One region of the Cytobacillus sp. QJM3NY_8 genome, then DNA from elsewhere that is predicted to be linked to it. Evidence: predicted binding sites of a transcription regulator. Region 1 holds the regulator's gene; each other region holds the start of a gene.
What was found. Region 1 encodes Rex, which represses fermentation and respiration genes when NADH is low (regulators of the CRP and FNR family bind a similar motif). Its sites were predicted from a motif close to TTGTGAAATATTTCACAA; they were not measured.

Region 2: the regulator Rex is predicted to act here: its motif matches at 3,486-3,503, upstream of AC0VZ9_RS07485 (TIGR04053 family radical SAM/SPASM domain-containing protein).
Region 3: the regulator Rex is predicted to act here: its motif matches at 2,750-2,767, upstream of AC0VZ9_RS25765 (AtpZ/AtpI family protein).

The regions. Positions count from the first base shown of each region.
Region 1 covers NZ_CM149681.1:278,957-285,729, forward strand. Annotated here, with positions in the region: gene AC0VZ9_RS01560 (ABC-F family ATP-binding cassette domain-containing protein) at 1-1,140, opposite strand, end outside; gene moaC (cyclic pyranopterin monophosphate synthase MoaC) at 1,331-1,813, shown strand; gene AC0VZ9_RS01570 (redox-sensing transcriptional repressor Rex) at 1,841-2,485, shown strand; gene AC0VZ9_RS01575 (YdiK family protein) at 2,507-2,710, opposite strand; gene AC0VZ9_RS01580 (lysostaphin resistance A-like protein) at 2,757-3,482, opposite strand; gene groES (co-chaperone GroES) at 3,800-4,084, shown strand; gene groL (chaperonin GroEL) at 4,146-5,777, shown strand; gene AC0VZ9_RS01595 (DUF4317 domain-containing protein) at 5,911-6,773, opposite strand, start outside.
Region 2 covers NZ_CM149681.1:1,412,335-1,419,107, forward strand. Annotated here, with positions in the region: gene AC0VZ9_RS07455 (BsuPI-related putative proteinase inhibitor) at 1-624, shown strand, start outside; gene AC0VZ9_RS07460 (DUF3813 domain-containing protein) at 663-848, opposite strand; gene AC0VZ9_RS07465 (hypothetical protein) at 851-1,003, opposite strand; gene AC0VZ9_RS07470 (Cof-type HAD-IIB family hydrolase) at 1,132-1,950, opposite strand; gene AC0VZ9_RS07475 (alpha/beta fold hydrolase) at 2,231-2,998, shown strand; gene AC0VZ9_RS07480 (metal-sulfur cluster assembly factor) at 3,072-3,380, shown strand; gene AC0VZ9_RS07485 (TIGR04053 family radical SAM/SPASM domain-containing protein) at 3,598-4,725, shown strand; gene AC0VZ9_RS07490 (Crp/Fnr family transcriptional regulator) at 4,755-5,456, opposite strand; gene moaA (GTP 3',8-cyclase MoaA) at 5,743-6,759, shown strand.
Region 3 covers NZ_CM149681.1:5,063,959-5,070,731, reverse strand. Annotated here, with positions in the region: gene AC0VZ9_RS25775 (serine hydrolase) at 1-288, shown strand, start outside; gene AC0VZ9_RS25770 (S8 family serine peptidase) at 367-2,634, shown strand; gene AC0VZ9_RS25765 (AtpZ/AtpI family protein) at 2,937-3,158, shown strand; gene AC0VZ9_RS25760 (ATP synthase subunit I) at 3,164-3,538, shown strand; gene atpB (F0F1 ATP synthase subunit A) at 3,560-4,273, shown strand; gene atpE (F0F1 ATP synthase subunit C) at 4,349-4,561, shown strand; gene AC0VZ9_RS25745 (F0F1 ATP synthase subunit B) at 4,711-5,232, shown strand; gene AC0VZ9_RS25740 (F0F1 ATP synthase subunit delta) at 5,229-5,765, shown strand; gene atpA (F0F1 ATP synthase subunit alpha) at 5,790-6,773, shown strand, end outside.

The sequences.
Region 1 (6,773 bases):
AGAGATCTTTTTGATGATGGTTTTGAGCAAGGTGGATTTGCCAATTCCATTGGGCCCCACCAGTGCAATGCTGTCACCTCTTGCCAGTCGCAGTGAAATATTCTCGCTCACTATCTCTTCATAGCCAATAGCAAGAGAATGTATATTTAAAACCTCATTGCCTGATTGCCGTTCAATGTCAAAGCCAAAAGAAGCTGATTTCTCGTCTCCCAGCGGCCTGTCCATCACGTCCATTCTGGCAAGCTGCTTTCTGCGGCTTTGTGCCCTTTTGGTTGTGGAAGCACGGGCAAGATTTCGCTGGATAAAATCCTGCAGCTTAGCGATCTCTTCCTGCTGTTTCTCGAATTGCTTCATTTCTCTTTCAAAGTTAGCCGCTTTTTGATCGAGATAGGAACTGTAGTTTCCTGGGTACTTTCTTATTTGGCGGCGGGAAATCTCGTAAACCTGGGAAACGACCTTATCAAGGAAATATCGGTCATGGGATACGATTAGAATGGCACCGTTGTATCCCTGCAGGTACTGTTCGAGCCATGATAATGTTTCAATATCCAGGTGGTTGGTAGGCTCGTCCAGTATTAAGATATCAGGCTTTGTCAGCAAAAGTTTACCAAGGGCCAATCTGGTACGCTGTCCGCCGCTCAATGATGAAATTTTAGTGTCATAGCCCATTGAGCTGAAGTTGAGTCCGTGGAGAATGGAACGGATATCTGCCTCATATTGATAGCCGCCATTTTCTTTGAAATCAACCTGAAGCTTGTCGTATTCTTTTAAGATGCGTTCATAGGCATCAGAGTTATTTAGGACATCAGGGTCTGCCATTTGTTCTTCAAGGCTGCGAAGCTGTTTTTCCTGCTTCTGCAGATGACTAAAAACAGTCAGCATTTCATCCCAAATGGATAACTCTGATTCCAGGCCGGTATTTTGTGCAAGATAGCCAATTGTTACTTCCTTTGGCTTTATAATCTCACCGGAGTCATATGTCATTTGTCCGGCAATAATTTTCAAAAGGGTGGACTTTCCTGCACCATTGCGCCCTACTAGCGCAATCCTGTCCCTGGTTTGTACTTCAAGCTTTATATTGGTTAAAATGGGATCAGCGCCAAAATTTTTCGCCAGCTGATTGACTTGTAATAGTATCATGTTCTTTCACCTCGGGTATAGAGTAAGTGTAACTCATTCATATATGTTCGGCAATAAAGGAGACAGGACTATAATCCCTTCTGCAGGGCATTCAATCAAGACAAAAGGCAAATAAATATGTGAGGAACAATACAAAGCACATACAAAGTAACAGAAAAATAGTGTATGATTTTGAAGAGAGGTGTTTTGAATGGCGGATTTTACTCATTTTAATCAAGAGGGCAGGGCAAAAATGGTGGATGTCAGCGATAAACCTGAAACGGCAAGAACAGCCATTGCTCAATCAAGTATTACTCTTAATCAGGAGATATACGAAAAGATAACATCCAACTCTATGAAAAAAGGGGATGTACTCGCTGTTGCACAAACTGCAGGCATTATGGCGAGCAAGAAAACATGGGACATTATTCCGATGTGCCATCCGCTGCCGCTTAAGGGCGTGGACATTTCATTTTCATGGAAGGCGGAAGAGGAAGAGTATGTCCTGATCATTACTGCTTCTGTAAAAACGAAGGGAAATACGGGTGTGGAAATGGAAGCGTTAACAGCCGCTTCTGTCTGTGCGCTGACCGTTTATGACATGTGCAAGGCTGTAGATAAAGGAATGGTGATTGGGCCAACCTTTTTAATAGAGAAAACAGGCGGAAAAAACGGAGATTTTAAAAGAAATTAATTCATCATAAGAAATGGGGATGGACGAATGGCCAATGAACCAATTAAGATACCGCAGGCAACAGCTAAACGGCTGCCTTTATACTACCGCTTTCTAAAAAACCTTCACTCATCAGGCAAACAAAGAGTCTCTTCAGCAGAATTGAGTGAGGCGGTAAAGGTAGATTCTGCAACAATCCGCCGCGATTTTTCGTACTTTGGTGCGTTAGGAAAAAAAGGATATGGATATAATGTGAATTACCTGCTGGGCTTCTTTCGGAAGACTCTTGACCAGGATGAGCTGACTAAAGTAGCTTTGATCGGGGTAGGGAATTTAGGAACAGCCTTTCTTAACTATAATTTTCTTAAAAATAATAATACCAAAATAGAAGTAGCCTTTGATGTTGATGAGAGTAAGGTTGGCACGAAAATCGGTGATGTACCGGTCCATCATATGGATGACCTTGAAGAAGTTATTATAAATAATAATATTCAGGTGGCGATTTTAACGGTGCCGGCACCGCCTGCCCAGGCTATTACCGATCGGATGGTGAATGCGAAAATAAAAGGAATCCTTAATTTTACACCTGCGAGGCTCACTGTGCCAGCCTCGATTCGGATTCACCATATCGATCTGGCAGTAGAATTGCAGTCACTGGTTTATTTTCTGAAAAACTATCCGGAAGAAATGTAAAAAAATGAGCCTTTTGGGGGCTCATTTTTTTATTTTATTTTTCATTTTAAAATGCAGGCCAACCATCCGCAGTCCGGTGCCAAAATCGAATGTGGCAATTATAATCAGAAAATAAGTAAAGAATCCCCAGGTTTCTTCACGCTGGGTATTCTGTATGGCTATAAAAGTGAAAAGGCATCCGAGAAGGATGTAAATAAAGCCTGAAAACAAAGGTGTGCTTCTCATCAAAATCCCCCAGTAAGTTTAAAACTCTGCAAAGCATTTCCCTATGCTAGAAAAAGCTGATAAAGCTCTGCATTTTTTCCATTTCTTCTAACCATTTTTGCATATTATCCTGATTCAGCTGGATAACCGCAACAAAGGTGTTCATCGCCACATGGGCAAAAATCGGCACAATAATCCGCTTCGTTTTGACATATAAGAAAGCAAAGGTGAACCCCATTGCCGAGTACAGCAGTACATGTTCAGGCTCGAAATGGGCAAGTGCAAAAATGACTGAGCTGATCAGGGCCGATAAGAAGAAGTTGAAGCGCTTATGGAGAGAACCGAAAATAACTTTTCTAAAGACAATCTCCTCAAGTATTGGCCCAATGACCGAACTAATTAAGATAACGATTGGCGATGCTTCAATAATCCGGATAATCTGCTGCGTATTCTCAGATCCCATTTCAATCCCAATCATATTTTCAATGCTGGCAGCAGTAGCTTGAGCGATCAGGGCCAAAAATATACCCCCAACTGCCCAGCCCGCTGAGCTTGCTGCGGAAGATGCATCCCTATTCAGGCCTTTTTTCATCTCTTTTCTTAATAATAGAAGCGTAATGATCAGTGTAACCGTAAAACTGATGACAAGCCAGTAGGCTACAGCCAGGATCTGCATGTTTTCGGGGTTCTGTCCAAGGGCATCTGCAATAAATAACACAAGCGGAACGCCAAACAAACTGGACAGCTGCATGGCAATATAAGCTATTAATATAAACCAATATTCCTTCTTCAAAATGTTATACTCCTTATTCTGAGTGTTGGAAAACAAGTCCTAAAGCCATTGTACTCTTAATAAGGAGCGGGTTTCAAATATCAGCATCAAAGCAGGAAAATACTATGGGTAAAGTGAAGAGTTCCGAAGCATACTTAAGAGGTTGTCTGTGTCGAAAAATAGCGTGTATGGGCGAATGAAATTTTTTCTAAAAAATTTAAGCTTCACCCTTGCAAATAGAAATGAGATTCATTAATATAATAATTGTGTTAGCACTCATACAGAGAGAGTGCTAATAAATAAAAATATTTACATATTATTTGAGGAGGTTGTTTCACTTGTTAAAGCCACTAGGTGATCGAATTATTATCGAGCTTGTTGAAACTGAAGAAAAAACTGCAAGCGGCATCGTACTGCCGGACACTGCTAAAGAAAAGCCTCAAGAAGGTAAAGTTGTAGCTGTAGGAACTGGCCGCGTTCTTGAAAATGGTGAGCGTGTTGCCCTTGAAGTTGCTGACGGCGATCGTATCATCTTCTCAAAATATGCTGGTACTGAAGTGAAGTACGAAGGCAAAGAGTATTTAATTTTACGCGAAAATGACATTCTTGCTGTAATTGGCTAATCGCCGATCAGACGAAGATTATTAAAGAATAAAGCTAAAATTTTTGAGGAGGTTTTTATCAATGGCTAAAGAGATTAAATTTAGTGAAGAAGCTCGCCGCGCGATGCTTCGCGGTGTGGATTCCCTTGCAAATGCGGTAAAAGTAACTCTTGGACCTAAAGGACGCAACGTGGTTCTTGAGAAGAAATTCGGTTCTCCACTTATCACCAATGATGGTGTGACAATTGCGAAAGAAATCGAGCTTGAAGATGCATTCGAAAACATGGGTGCGAAGCTTGTTGCTGAAGTAGCAAGTAAAACAAATGATGTTGCCGGTGACGGTACAACAACTGCAACTGTTCTTGCTCAGGCAATGATCCGTGAAGGCCTTAAGAACGTAACTGCAGGCGCTAACCCAATGGGCATCCGCAAAGGAATCGAAAAAGCAGTTGTTACAGCTGTAGAAGAATTAAAAGCTATTTCTAAGCCAATCGAAAATAAGGAATCTATTGCTCAGGTTGCTGCAATCTCTGCTGCTGACAATGAAGTTGGCCAGCTGATCGCTGAAGCAATGGAGCGCGTTGGCAACGATGGTGTTATCACAATCGAAGAATCTAAAGGATTCACAACTGAGCTTGATGTGGTTGAAGGTATGCAATTCGACCGCGGATATGCTTCTCCATACATGGTTACAGATTCTGATAAGATGGAAGCGGTTCTTGAAAACCCTTATATCTTAATCACTGATAAGAAGATCACAAGCATCCAGGAAATCCTTCCTGTACTTGAGCAAGTTGTACAGCAAGGCAAGCCTTTATTGCTTGTAGCTGAAGATGTTGAAGGTGAAGCACTTGCTACACTAGTTGTGAATAAGCTTCGCGGAACTTTCAACGCGGTAGCAGTAAAAGCTCCTGGCTTCGGTGACCGCCGCAAAGCTATGCTTGAAGATATCGCGATCCTGACTGGCGGTGAAGTAATCACTGAAGAGTTAGGCCGTGACCTTAAGTCTGCTACAATCGACTCTTTAGGACGCGCTACTAAAGTAGTTGTTACAAAAGAAAACACTACAATCGTTGAGGGTGCTGGAGACAGCGCGCAAATCGGCGGACGTGTGAACCAGATCCGCACTCAAATGGAAGAAACAACTTCTGAATTTGACCGCGAAAAATTACAAGAGCGCCTTGCTAAACTTGCTGGTGGTGTTGCAGTTGTTAAAGTTGGTGCTGCTACTGAAACTGAATTAAAAGAGCGCAAGCTTCGCATCGAAGACGCCCTTAACTCTACACGTGCTGCTGTAGAAGAAGGCATCGTTTCCGGTGGTGGTGTTGCCCTTCTAAACGTATACAATAAAGTGGCTGCTATCCAGGCTGAAGGCGATGAAGCAACTGGTGTTAACATCGTATTGCGTGCGATGGAAGAGCCTGTACGCACAATTGCTCACAATGCCGGTCTAGAAGGTTCTATCATTGTTGACCGCTTAAAGCGCGAAGCAGTTGGAACTGGCTTCAACGCTGCTACTGGCGAGTGGGTAAACATGATCGAAGCTGGTATCGTTGACCCAACTAAAGTAACTCGTTCAGCTCTTCAAAACGCTGGATCTGTTGCAGCTATGTTCTTAACTACTGAAGCAGTAGTTGCTGACAAGCCGGAAGAAAACGCTGCTCCTGCAATGCCTGATATGGGCGGCATGGGCGGCATGGGCGGCATGATGTAATTTAAAGCGTTGAACCCAACGTTTTAAATCATCATCCACCAGGACATAGGTACAGGTTTTCTTGTCCTGCTGTTCCCAAAACTGTTTATAACAAACAAAAAAGGAATTCCTATTCGGGAATTCCTTTTTTTATTTATTCTTTGTCCGAACCCCCGCCAAAAGTTTCGGGAATCATCGTGAAGCCTTCAATCACAGTATCTTCTTCCACTTCGATCATCAGATAGCGCTTGCCGTCAAAATGGACTTGTTTTACATATCGAAGATCTTGCGGGCAGATGGATATGTTGGCTGCCTTCGTGCTGATTTTTATTGATTTTGAATTAAATTTGGGCAGGACGCTGGTTGCCTTTATTTCATATTTGTCATCATCGATGATTTTTTGATAAGCGGATTGGACCTTTTCTGAATTAATATCTTCGAGACCACTCACTTTTAAAACGCGTTCTACGTCTTTGGAATCCAGCTTCGGCGGTTCATCCTCTTCGTTTTCCACGATCATACGGTTAATCTCTTCATATACGTTGGAAAGGGTTGCTGTGCTTAGCTGATCTCCTGTTACGTCTTTAATAATTTCCTCAAAAACGATTTTATCATCCTGCGCCGTCATCGTTTCTTCCCCGTTTAAAACGTCCACTATGAACTGGTAGTCGGGCTCATGTACCTTGCCTGCTGAATACAAGACGTGATTGACATCAGCTGCATGATCGGTAAAGCAGGGAAATAGAAACCCTGAAATGGGAGCCTTGAGGTTGATAATCGGATCAACGGTAAAATGATATTTAAATTCCTTCTCGACATAGTCAAAAAGAAGTTCTTTCTTCGGTTCTTGCGTGTTATTTATGCTGCAGAGAATAAAGGGATGAGAATAAACGGCATCCCGTTCACTTTCCTCGGCTTCTGCGTTGCGGCGTTTCATTGGCTTAAGATACTCCCCGCGAATGAATGTAACGACAATATCCTTTTCATATTGCCGGATTCCCAGCATTTTGCCGACTA
Region 2 (6,773 bases), 1.1 Mb from region 1:
GAATTGCTTCTGAGGAATACTGCCAATTACCCGCTAAGCTTTGAGTTTAGGACTTCCCAATTTTACGAAGTAAATATATTAAATCAAAATGGCGAAATGGTATATTCCTCTTCAGAAGGTAAAGCATTTTTACAAGCTATACAGACCATTGCCGTCAAACCGGATGAATTCAAGGTGTGGAAAGAGCAGTGGGATTATCGGCACAATGGCAAAAGAGTAAAGGAAGGGGAGTACATTGTAAAAGCCAGGCTTTTGGCATCAAACTTAAATGGCAAAGAACTGGAGACCAAAGCGGAATCAGAAGCCTCTGTCTATATCCCAGGACAAAATCCTGCCTTTCGCCATGTTAAGGTTACTGGAGAGAATGGCTTATATTCAGTATCAATTGAAGGGCGTCCAAAAAACGGAAAGCTATGGTATACAGTTGAAGATGGCCATAATGAACTGCTGCCTGAAAAGGGAGTATCAGCTCTTTCAAATAACTGGGAGAACTATAATATAAAAGTAAGCATTCCTGCTGATAAATTGCCTGAAAACGGATCAGTGATTTTGCATTTATATGAAAAAAGCCATAATGACGGACATATTATAAATCCCTTTCCTGTTATCCTGGAAAGGAGGTAAAAAAGAAGCTGGCAGCCATCGAGGCTGCCAGCTTCTTTTTAGCGATTCTGCGAATATTGCTCAAGCTCCTGCTGCATCTCCCGCAGCTGTGCCTGTTCAGCCGCCGTGGAATTGGCAAACGCGGAACTTAAAGCATTTTTCGCACGGGAAACAGTTTCTTCGCCTGCAGAACTTTTAGCTATTTCCACATATTTTCTGGCTTCCTGAAATAATCTGTTTCCCATCGTTATATTCCTCCGAGGGATGATTCTTTCACATTAGCTAATTTTTGGGCTTCCGCCTCTGCATAGGTCATGTGGTACGGGATACGTTCATCATGCTTACTAACAGTATCAACACCCTGTTGTACGAAGCGTTTTGATTTATTACGTTTACCCATTCGAATCCCCTCCATGAAAGAGTTTAAAGCAGCATTGTGCTGCTCCATCCCTTAGTATGCTCTAAAGGAATGATTTAAAAAGGGAATTTAAAGGACTGGTTGCCATTAAATTTCTTTTGGTCATTTGCTTATAGTGCTTTAAGGTTTAATAATTCATTTAAATAGATTCCGATTCCATCCTCCTCGTTGGTTAAGGTGACTTCATTGGCAATATTTTTCACCTGGTCAATAGCATTGCCCATGGCAATCCCGTAGCCTGCATATTCAAGCATTTCAAGATCATTGTCTTCATCACCGAAAGCTATGATCCGCTCAGGCGGTATTTGGAAGTAATCAGCTGCTTTTTGGAGGCCAACAGCTTTATTCAGCCCTGTTTTTACGATTTCAATGACATGCCATGGAGCCGCCCAGCGACGGTGATCAATCACTTCGGCATGGACTTCGGAAAGATGGGCTCTAATTGTTTTTACATGTTCTTCATCTGTGTGGATCAGCATGCTTGTCGGATTATCATTAAGATAATTGCGTAAATCTCCAGTCGTAATTTTGGGATCGCCAAAACCGAAGATATCCAGAAGCTTTTCATCATGGTAATGCAGGTAAACATCATCTATAACTTCTGCTACAATATTATGCACTGTATAGCTATTAACGGCTTCTACAATTTCCTTTGCAACGTTCATTTGCAGAGGTGTATGATAAACTCCCCAATTATGATCTTTAGGATGATGTATGTAAGCACCATTGAAATTGACAATTGGCGTAGTCAATCCCATTTCACGATAATAAATTTCGCTGGAGCGAAATGGCCTTCCGGTGGCAATCATCACTTCATGTCCTTGTTCGCGTGCCTTTTGAATAATCATTTTAGTTTTAGCTGAGATGGTTTTGTCATCTTTTAATAATGTTCCATCAAGGTCCAGTGCAATTAAATGTTTTTCTGCCATAAGATCTCCTTCTAAGCGCTCAGCACTTTTTTATAAGAATTTAACTGCAGTTTACGCACTGCAGTCAATTGCTTATCTTGAAGTATGCCCCGCTTTTCTTTTAAGTGTAAAGGTTTTGGAAAAAAAAAGTCTACATGTTAAACTGAAAATATAGAAAGAATTTACATCAAAACAAGAGCGTAAGCTTTTACAAAATCATTTTATACATATATGTTATCAATATTATTATAATTTTGTAAAAAAATTCACTTGTGCCCTAACAGATTTAGGAGGAAGAACTGTGGTTGTTATTGAACATAAGCATATCAAAGAAATTCCTGTTCTTGAACTGGCCAGACAGGAAGTAAAAGGGGAACGCTTGCCTTTTATTATTTTCGTTCATGGCTTTACGAGTGCCAAAGAACATAATCTGCATTATGCCTATCTGCTAGCTGAAAAAGGGTTCAGGGTGGTGCTTCCAGACACCTTGCTTCATGGGGAAAGATCTGAAGGTTTATCAGGCAGCGATTTAAATTTCAGGCTATGGGATATTGTTCTAAATACAATTGCGGAATTGAACATAATCAGGGATGTCTATGAGGATGCAGATCTGATCGACAAGGGAAGAATAGGGCTTGTGGGCACCTCCATGGGAGGAATAGTCACTTTGGGCGCCTTGACCCAGTATGAGTGGGTCAAAGCTGCAGTAAGCCTTATGGGTATGCCGTATTATGAAAAATTTGCTCAGCTTCAGCTGGATGAATTGAAGAAGAATAATATTAAAATTCCGCTTTCCAGCGAAGAACTAGCAGATCTGCTGGGGACTTTAAGGGAGCGGGATCTAAGTCTTCAGCCTGAAAAACTTGGAGGAAGGCCACTTATGTTCTGGCATGGCAAAAAAGACCCGGTTGTTCCTTATTCCTATACATACCAATTTTATGAGACCATCCAGCCCTTATATAGTGACTCACCTGAAAACCTCATGTTTATATCAGATGAACAGGCGGGGCACAAAGTAAGCAGGGAAGGGCTGCTGGAAACGGTTAAATGGTTTGGGGAACATCTATAACCAACATTTTTTCAATTCATTTAAATATTTGTTAAGATAAAGATAAAGTAAATAATGAAGGAGTGCTGCAGAAATGGACCAGGATTTAAAAGACAGCATCATGGGTGCACTTGAACTTGTTGTTGACCCGGAGCTGGGGATAGATATTGTGAACTTAGGCTTAGTATATGAGGTGAAAATGGAAGAGGAAGGTAAAGCCGTGGTAGATATGACTCTTACTTCCATGGGGTGTCCTTTGGCAGGAACAATTGTTGAGCAAGTAAAGTCAGCATTGGCTGATATTCCCGAAGTAAAGGACACTGAAGTGAACATTGTCTGGAACCCGCCTTGGTCTAAAGACAGAATGTCCCGCTATGCAAAAATTGCACTTGGCGTACAATAAGATTGAATCTTAAAAACAGCAGGATTATTTTCCTGCTGTTTTTTTATGCCCTTGCTTTAATTCCTTTGAACACATCTCTGTAAATTCTTTGAAAATGAGCATTGTATGTGAGGTAGTTCACTTATTTAACATGCCGATTATCCTATACTAACGATGGAAAGACAAAATTGCGTTGATGAAACATCCAGGACCTGTGGCTGTTAAGGAGGCATCTCAAATGGGATTTGATAGAGATTTTAATAAAGACCCTTTTATTGTGATATGGGAATTAACAAGGGCATGCCAGCTAAAATGTCTGCATTGCCGTGCGGAAGCGCAATACAGGAGAGATCCGCGAGAGCTTTCCTTTGATGAAGGGAAGTATTTGATTGACCAAATCAAGGAAATGAACAACCCTATGCTTGTTTTTACGGGTGGTGATCCATTAATGAGGCAGGATGTATTCGACATTGCCGAATATGCTGTAAAAAAAGGCGTGCGTGTGTCAATGACGCCCAGTGCGACACCGAATGTAACAAAAGAAGCTATTGAAAAAGCCAAAGAGGTCGGCTTAGCTCGATGGGCTTTCAGCCTTGATGGGCCAAAAGCGGAAATCCATGACCATTTTAGAGGTACTGCCGGTTCCTTTGATTTAACGATCGAAAGGATTAAATATTTGCACGAGCTTGAAATTCCAGTCCAGATTAATACAGTTATTTCGCGTTATAATATCGATTATCTTGAGGAAATGGCTAAAGTTGTAGAAGAACTCAAATGTGTTCTTTGGAGTGTGTTCTTCCTCGTCCCAACAGGGAGAGGGCAGGAAACAGATATGATTTCTCCGGTTGAACATGAGATGGTATTTACATGGCTGTATAACTTAAGCAAAAAAGTTACTTTCGATATCAAGACAACAGCTGCCCAGCATTACCGCCGAGTGGTCATTCAGCAAAAAATGAAGGAAGCGAAGGCTCAGAATGAGGACATTCAATATCTCGATGCACTTACACAGCAAGGGCTAACGGGTTCTATAGATGGTTTAGGCAGGGCTCCTAAAGGTGTGAATGACGGAAATGGATTTGTTTTCATTTCACATATTGGGGATGTTTATCCTAGCGGGCTTCTGCCTGTTAAAGCAGGGAATGTAAGGGAACAGCCACTTGCTGAAATATACAGGGAATCGCCAATTTTTAAAGACCTCAGAAATCCTGATAAATATAAAGGGAAATGCGGACAATGCGAGTTCCGTTATGTATGCGGGGGATCCAGGTCACGGGCATTTGCCATGACAGGGGATTATATGGAAAGCGAGCCGTTTTGTGTTTATATTCCAAAGGCACTTAGAAAGAAAGCGGCAAAATCATAAAAGAAAGGGAGTGCCGTTCGGATGCACTCCTACTCGATGCTGCAATATACGGCAGGGCAGTTTTCACAGCCTATTTCATTTTTTAAATATTCAAGATCTTTGACTGTGATTTTTCCATTTAGAATGGTAATGATGCTGTCTTTTTTCAGTTCACCCAGTATCCGGTTGGTGCTTTCCCTGGATGTGCCGCAGAAATTCCCAAGCTCTTGATTCGTAAGGGGCAGATCAATGAGTATGCCATCCTTAACTTTTATGCCATAGCTGTTAGTCATTCTGATAAGGGTTGAATACAGGGCACCTTTTTTTCCGTTAAGGACGAGATCTCTAAATTTGGTCTGAGTATTACGAAAGTGGTCGCTCATCCATTTCATAAATTCATAAGCCAATGTGCTATTTTTAAATATCTCCTTTTCCAGGACATCTTTTTTTATCACAGCTACTTCGCCAGCTTCAAGAACTAAAGCATTCAATAAATATTTAGGGTTACTGGTAAATAGGGTAAGCTCGCCAATAATTTCATTTTCTCCGCATAACCTGAAGGTAAGTTCTCTGCCATCAGCTGTTATCTTGCTGATTTGTATCTTGCCTGAAAGTATAATATAAAGTTCAGCAGCATCCATACCTTCCTGAAAAATGTAAGCCCCTTTGGAGGTTTTCATACGCCGGTCTGCAAAATGAAGAAGCTCTTTAATCTCAATGGAATGTGTCGGTTTAATGGCTGTGCGAGCCATATTAATCCTCCTTCATAAAACAACTGTCTTTTTTCACAATAATATCATTTGTATAGTGAAAACATTGCCGGCTTTTGTGTCTTTATTGTGGCATTTTCTATTGAAATGGTGTGTCTTTGTTATTATATAAACAATTCCCTATTAACATTGAAACGATTGTATGTTCTAATAGTAGAAGCCCTTAATTTGAGATACCGGGTTATTTCTGTTATTTTAAGGGAAAGGCTAAAATATACATCTGTATAGAAAGCTTATTTAAGTCACTCTTTATATGGAGTTGAACGAAATGGCTAAAACAATCGTTAAAGATAAATTGAATAGACCTTTAAGAGATCTTCGTATTTCTGTCATTGACCGCTGTAATTTCCGCTGTCAATACTGCATGCCGGCAGAAGTCTTCGGCCCGGATTTCGCTTTCCTTCCAAAAAATGAACTTCTGAGCTATGAAGAAATTGAACGGCTGGCTAAAATTTTTGTAAGCCTTGGCGTGGAGAAGATCAGGTTAACAGGCGGAGAACCTCTTATGAGAAAGGATATGCCTAAACTTGTAAAAATGCTTTCAGACATTGAGGGCTTAAAAGATATAGGTCTTACCACAAATGGTGTATTGCTGCCCAAACATGCGAAAGATTTAAAGGAAGCAGGGCTGGTGAGGGTTAACATCAGTCTGGACAGTTTGGATGATGAGCTGTTTGGAAAAATAAACGGACGCAATGTGGGTGTCAAACCAGTTCTTAAAGGAATCGAGGCAGCAAAAGAAGCAGGGCTTGGCGTCAAGCTTAATATGGTTGTTAAAAAAGGCCTGAATGATTCTGAAATTGTCCCGATGGCTAAGTTCTGCAAAGATAACGGCTTACAGCTCCGCTTTATTGAATACATGGATGTCGGCAGTACAAACGGCTGGAAGATGGACGAGGTTGTTACCAAAAAAGAAATTTATGACACTTTAAAGGAACATTATTTATTGGAACCGGTAGATCCGGATTATTTCGGAGAGGTTGCCAAGCGATACCGTTATAAGGATACTGATGTAGATGTTGGGTTTATTACATCTGTTTCTGAATCTTTCTGTTCAAGCTGCACACGTTCAAGATTGTCAGCAAACGGCCAAATTTTTACATGCCTATTTAATGGAGAAGGACATGATCTGAAGGGATTTATGAGAAAAGGCGCCACGGATGAAGAAATTACTGATCGGATTGTTAATATTTGGAACGGCAGAAAAGACAGATATTCAGACGAACGGACTGAAGAGACCATTGCCAGCAGGAAAAAAATTGAAATGTCCTATATTGGAGGATAAAAAAAGCATGCTTT
Region 3 (6,773 bases), 510 kb from region 1:
ATGTATGATAAAGAAGTGATTGATATCTTTACCTCTCCTCAGCGCTTTGGCCAGGGATATGGCTGGGAGCTGGATAAAAGCTGGTATATGGGAGATCACTATTCTGACATAGCCTTTGGCCATACTGGTTTTACTGGAACCCAGGTTATTGTAGATCCAAAGGAAAACCTCCAGATTATCCTGCTGACGAACAAACAAAACAATGGTCCTTTACCAAGCGGATCATACCGCAGCACAGGAGCACTTTCAAAAGAAGTAGCTAATATTGTTTATGAATCCTTGAACTAGCCGTTTATTTTATATCAATTTACGCATACATGGCACCTATTCAGCCCACCCTAAAACAAAAAGAGGGTGGGTTATCTTATGAAAAAATTCTTGCTGATCTTAACATTCATATCCTTCTTTTGGAGTCAAAGTACTGTTTTGGCCCGGACATTTTCACACCCTCCTATTCCGGAAGAGCCACCTGATATAGAAAAAGTGGCTATCGTCGTTCTGAAAGATGCGAAGAACGAACAGGGGATTAAGAAAATGATAGATCAAAATCCTGATCTGCAAATTAGGCATACATTCAATCAGGCGTTGAACGGCTTTTCAGTTATAGGAAAGCAATCTGCATTGCAAAGCCTGCAAAAGATAGAGTCAGTATCTTCTGTTTCACCGGTTAATACCTATCATGTACATTCCGATGACAATATCAAGCTGATTGGCGGCATTAATGCCAGAGGCTATTATGACAGAGATAATCAGCGCCTCACAGGCAAGGGTGTGAAAGTAGGCGTAATCGACACCGGCATCGATTATAATCATCCAGACTTGCGAAGGAGCTATGGCGGTGGACATGATCTGGTGGATAATGATAAGGATCCGATGGAAACAAAAGCTGCAGGGGGACAAGGCACACTGCACGGCACTCACGTTGCGGGAATCATTGCGGCAAATGGCAGAATTCAAGGGGTTGCACCAGAAGCAACCATTATCGCCTACCGGGCTCTCGGACCAGGCGGCAGCGGAACAACAGAACAGGTGATAGCGGCCATCGAACAGGCAATAAAGGATAAAGTTGATGTGTTAAACCTTTCCTTGGGAAATAACGTGAACGGACCTGACCTTCCGATAAGCATGGCCCTTAATAAAGCAGTTGAAAAGGGAATAACGGCTGTCACTTCATCGGGCAATTCGGGTCCGAATATTTGGACGGTCGGATCACCGGGAACAGCCTCGAAGGCCATTTCTGTAGGAGCCTCAACACCAACAATGAAGGTGCCATTTTTGAGCATGGGCGGGCGGGAAATTCGTCTTGATTTGCTGCAGGGTTCAAAGGATTGGGAATTTGACCGATCCTTTGAATTGGTCGATGGAGGACTCGGTCATCCTGAAGAATTGAAGAATGCCAAAGGGAAAATGGTATTAGTGGAACGAGGGGAACTAACGTTTACTGATAAGGCAGTCCATGCAATGGAAGCAGGAGCAGAGGGAATCATTATTTTTAATAATACAAAAGGCAGGTTCTTTGGCAATCTGGACAGTGGTGTTCCAATTCCAGTAGCGGCGTTATCAAAGGAAGAAGGAGAGGAGCTCAAGAAGAACATTAATGAAGGAAGACTCCTTGCCCGGACTAATATAATAGAAGAAAGGGATATCCTGGCTGACTTCAGTTCCCGCGGACCCGTTACATCAACATGGGAAATCAAGCCGGATGTTGTGGCACCTGGAGTCGCCATAAATAGCACCATTCCTGGCGGTTACCTGCCGCTGCAGGGGACTAGCATGGCCGCTCCGCACGTCGCAGGGGCCTGTGCCATCCTGAAACAGGCTCATCCCGAATGGGGGCCGGAACGGATTAAGGCAGTACTTATGAATACGGCTAAGCTTCTTATGAATACAGAAGGAAAAACATATAGAACTTATGAGCAGGGAGCAGGCAGAATCCAGCTTGATCAAGCGCTGAGAGCAGAAACGCTTGTCCTCCCGGCCTCTCTGCAGTTTGGGAAATTTCAGATCGCGGACAGGCTGCATGAACACAGCAGTTTTATAGCGGTTGAAAATATTAGTGAGAAAACGCAGACCTACTCCTTTTCTGTACCTTATAAGGCACAGGGCATCAATTGGGAAATGCCTATGACATTTCAATTAAACCCAGGTGATAAGAAAAAGGTGGAAATCAAAATGTCGGCAGACCCGACTCTTTTAAAGAAAAAGATCTATGATGGGTACCTGCTTATGAAGGCAGGTGCCGAAAGCATCAGAATTCCCTATCTTTATGTGCTTGAAGAGCCGGATTATCCAAGGGTGATGGGATTCGGACTGGGCAAAGGAGATAAGCCGGGCACGTATCGCTATGAAGTGTATCTTCCTGGCGGGGCAGAAGAGTTCGGAATTGCCATGTTTGATTCGGAAAGCCTCCGCTTCATGGGATATCTTGACTGGAAAAGAAATGCAGGCAAAGGACAGCTGCTGCAGGAAATTCCGGCAGATAAGCTTCCTGGGCCTGGGCTGTACCTTGCAAAGGTGTTTGCCAAAAAAGCCGGCAAGGAAGATTGGATTGAAACCTACCTATTTGTGAGGCCGGATGGGCAGCTCGGGGACCCGGAACCTTCGGTAAACAAGCGGACCACTCAAAGTAAGTGATAATGTTAATTTAAAGCGTTTTCAGGAGCGATGCAGAAACTCGCTCCTTTTTCAATAGATATCCAAAAATTAAATGTGATAAATATGTGAACATACCATATTTTTACCTTTTTGTTTGTGAACTTTTTCACTCCAAACGCATTGACATTGACAAAGCCCTATTGTATGCTTACAAAGGGTAAAAGATGATAGGGTTTTCAAAATATTTGTGCAGACATATTTCCCACTTCTGCATGATGTTAATATGATTAATTATGGCCTCAAAACCCACTTACCATTCTCTTAAGGGAGGATGCGTTTTTATGCGTCAAAAAGACCGCAACCCATTTAAGGCGATGGCCTTAATGTCCGCCATTCTTTCTCAGTTAGTAGGTTCCACGCTCATTGGCATTTTCGCCGGAAGGTGGCTTGACAGCAAGGCAGGAACAGAGCCGTTATTCCTATTGGTCGGTTTGTTCATTGGACTGGGCGCCGGGATTTACGCCATGCTTCGCTTAATCCAACATTTCTTCACAGGAGAATGAACATCATGCCGGAAATCAAAGTAACTTTTCAAAGACAGCGAAAATACATATTCCTTTTGTTGTCTGTATACGTTCTCGGCTGGGGGTTTACACCTTATCAATCTATTTTTCTGGGCTTGATATTTGGTACAAGCTTAAGCCTGTTCAATTTGTGGCTGATTTCACGAAAGGCGCTGCAGTTTGGAGAGGCAGTCGAGAGAGGCGAGAAGGTGCGTTCACTTGGAACGGTATCCAGAATGGCTACAGCAGTATTTGCTGTGATGATCGCTCTGGAATATCCGGATAAGCTGCATCTGATCAGTGTGGTATTTGGATTAATGACATCCTATATTGTCATTATGATAGATTATTTTCTTCAATCTTTTCAATTACGTAAATAGCGGGAAGAGAGGTGAACACTATTGCATCATGAAGCTCCTATAGTGGACTTTTTAGGATTGAATTTTAACTTATCAAACGTACTGATGATTACAGTGGCAAGTGCTATTGTTTTCATTATTGCTTTGCTTTCAACCCGTCGATTGGCCATGAAACCAACGGGGATGCAAAATTTCTTCGAATGGATTATGGATTTTGTTAAGAATATCATTAACAGCACGATGGACTGGAAGACAGGCGGAAGATTCCACATCCTTGGATTAACCCTGATCATGTATATCTTTGTTTCAAACATGCTCGGACTTCCGTTCGCAATCACTTATGATCACACTTTATGGTGGAAATCGCCGACAGCCGATCCTGTTATCACATTAACATTAGCGGCAATGGTTGTTGGGCTTTCGCATTACTATGGCGTAAAGCTTAAAGGAGTAGGAGAATACGGCCGGGATTTTATCAGGCCAATGCCTTTCTTGTTCCCATTGAAAATCATTGAAGAGTTTGCAAACACTCTGACGTTGGGACTTCGTCTTTACGGTAATATCTATGCAGGTGAAATCCTGCTGACATTGCTTGTCGGAGGACTGGCTCACGCCGGTGTAGGCGGAATGCTTGCAGCAATCCTGCCGACACTTGTATGGCAAGGATTCTCAATCTTTGTCGGATCTATCCAGGCATTCATTTTCTGTATGTTAACAATGGTTTATATGGCACACAAAGTGAGCCATGACCATTAATATATACCTGTTCATTTCATGGACAAAACATTTTAAACAAATAAATTTTCATACAATTTAAGGAGGAACTCAATAATGGGTCTTTTAGCAGCAGCAATTGCAATCGGTTTAGCAGCACTAGGTGCCGGTATCGGTAACGGTCTTATCGTATCAAAAACAGTTGAAGGTATGGCTCGCCAGCCAGAAGCTCGCGGTATGCTTCAAACTACAATGTTCATCGGGGTTGCGTTAGTAGAGGCTGTTCCGATCATCGGCGTTGTTATCGCGTTCATGGTTATCGGCGGTTAATTAATACTGTACCAATCGTTCTAAATGGCGAAGATCATTCTATGAACCTTCGCCATTCCTTTATGTTTTTTTACCTTAAAACTAATTCGGAATCATGCATATGACTCCGTTTCATAAGTGGAACAACTCTTGAAGGGAGTGAATCGAGGGTGTTAACAAACAGTCTAGTATTAGGCGCTGCAGGCGGCGGTTTTAACGGCGGGGACATTTTGTACCAGCTGATCATGTTCATCATCTTGTTGGCATTGCTGAAAAAATTCGCGTGGGGTCCTTTAATGGGCATTATGCAGCAGCGTGAAGAGCATATTGCCAGTGAAATCCAAGCGGCAGAAGAAAGCCGTACAGAAGCAAAAAAACTTTTAGAAGAGCAAAGAAATCTTTTAAAAGAAGCACGTACAGAAGCACAGGGCCTTATCGAAAATGCGAAGAAACAAGGCGACGTGCAGCGTGAGGAAATCATTGCGGCTGCCCGCACTGAGTCTGAACGCATTAAGGAATCTGCTAAGCTTGAAATCGAGCAGCAGAAAGAACAGGCGGTTGCCGCTATCCGCGAGCAGGTCGCTTCATTGTCTGTCCTAATTGCTTCCAAGGTTATTGAGAAGGAATTAAGCGCAGCTGATCAAGAAAAGCTGATCAATGAATACATTCAAGAGGCAGGAGAAAAGCGATGACGGGCTCCACAGTAGCAAAGCGCTACGCGTTGGCTCTTTTCCAGCTTGCGAATGAACACCAGCTTCTTGACCAAATGGAAGAAGAGCTTCGTGCAGTGAAAGAAGTAGTAACTAATAACTCAGATTTAAAGTCTGTATTGAAATCTCCAAAGCTTTCAATTGAGAAGAAAAAAGAGATTTTAAAAGACGCATTTGCATCTGTGAACACGTTTGTATTAAATACGTTAATGATACTAATTGAACGCCACCGAGAAGATCATATCTCTGATGTGGCAGATCATTTTATAAGCCTTGCGAATGACAAAAAAGGGATTGCGGATGCGAAAGTATACACTGTTCGTCCGCTGACTGAAGCAGAGAAGGAAGCATTATCTGTGTCATTTGCAGCTAAGGTTGGAAAAAAATCACTTCGTATTGACAATATAGTTGATACTAACTTGCTCGGCGGCATCAAGCTTCGAATCGGAAACCGGATTTTCGACGGCAGCTTGCGCGGGAAGCTTGAGCGTCTTGAACGTCAATTATTAGGCTAAGATTCGTAGATAGGGGTGAAACTCATGAGCATCAATGCTGAAGAAATCAGTGCGCTGATAAAAAAGCAAATCGAAAACTATCAGTCGGAAATTCAAGTGAGTGATGTAGGTACGGTTATCTCTGTTGGTGACGGTATCGCTCGTGCTCATGGCCTCGACAATGTCATGGCTGGAGAACTTGTTGAATTTTCAAACGGCGTTATGGGTATGGCACAAAACCTTGAAGAAAATAACGTCGGTATTATCATTTTAGGACCATTTACAGAAATCCGTGAAGGCGATGAAGTACGCCGTACGGGCCGCATCATGGAGGTACCGGTTGGTGAAGAACTAATCGGCCGCGTAGTAAACCCTCTTGGACAGCCAGTAGATGGCATGGGACCAATCAACACAACAAAATCACGTCCAATTGAAAGCCCGGCACCAGGTGTTATGGATCGTAAATCTGTACACGAGCCGCTTCAGACAGGCATCAAGGCGATTGACGCTCTTGTGCCAATCGGCCGCGGACAGCGTGAGTTAATCATCGGTGACCGTCAAACAGGTAAAACATCTGTTGCAATTGATACAATCCTGAACCAAAAAGATCAGGATATGGTATGTATCTATGTAGCAATCGGACAAAAAGAATCTACTGTTCGTAATGCAGTAGAAACGCTTCGTAAGCAAGGTGCCTTAGATTACACAATTGTTGTAACAGCATCTGCATCACAGCCTGCTCCATTGCTATACTTAGCTCCTTACGCTGGTGTAACAATGGGTGAAGAGTTCATGTACAACGGGAAGCACGTTCTTGTTGTGTATGATGACTTAACAAAGCAAGCTTCTGCTTACCGTGAGCTTTCATTGCTATTGCGCCGTCCTCCAGGCCGTGAAGCATATCCAGGGGACGTATTCTACTTGCACAGCCGCTTGCTTGAGCGCGCTGCGAAGCTAAGCGATGCGAAAGGTGCAGGTTCAATCACTGCGCTTCCATTTATCGAAACACAAGCAGGGGACGTATCTGCT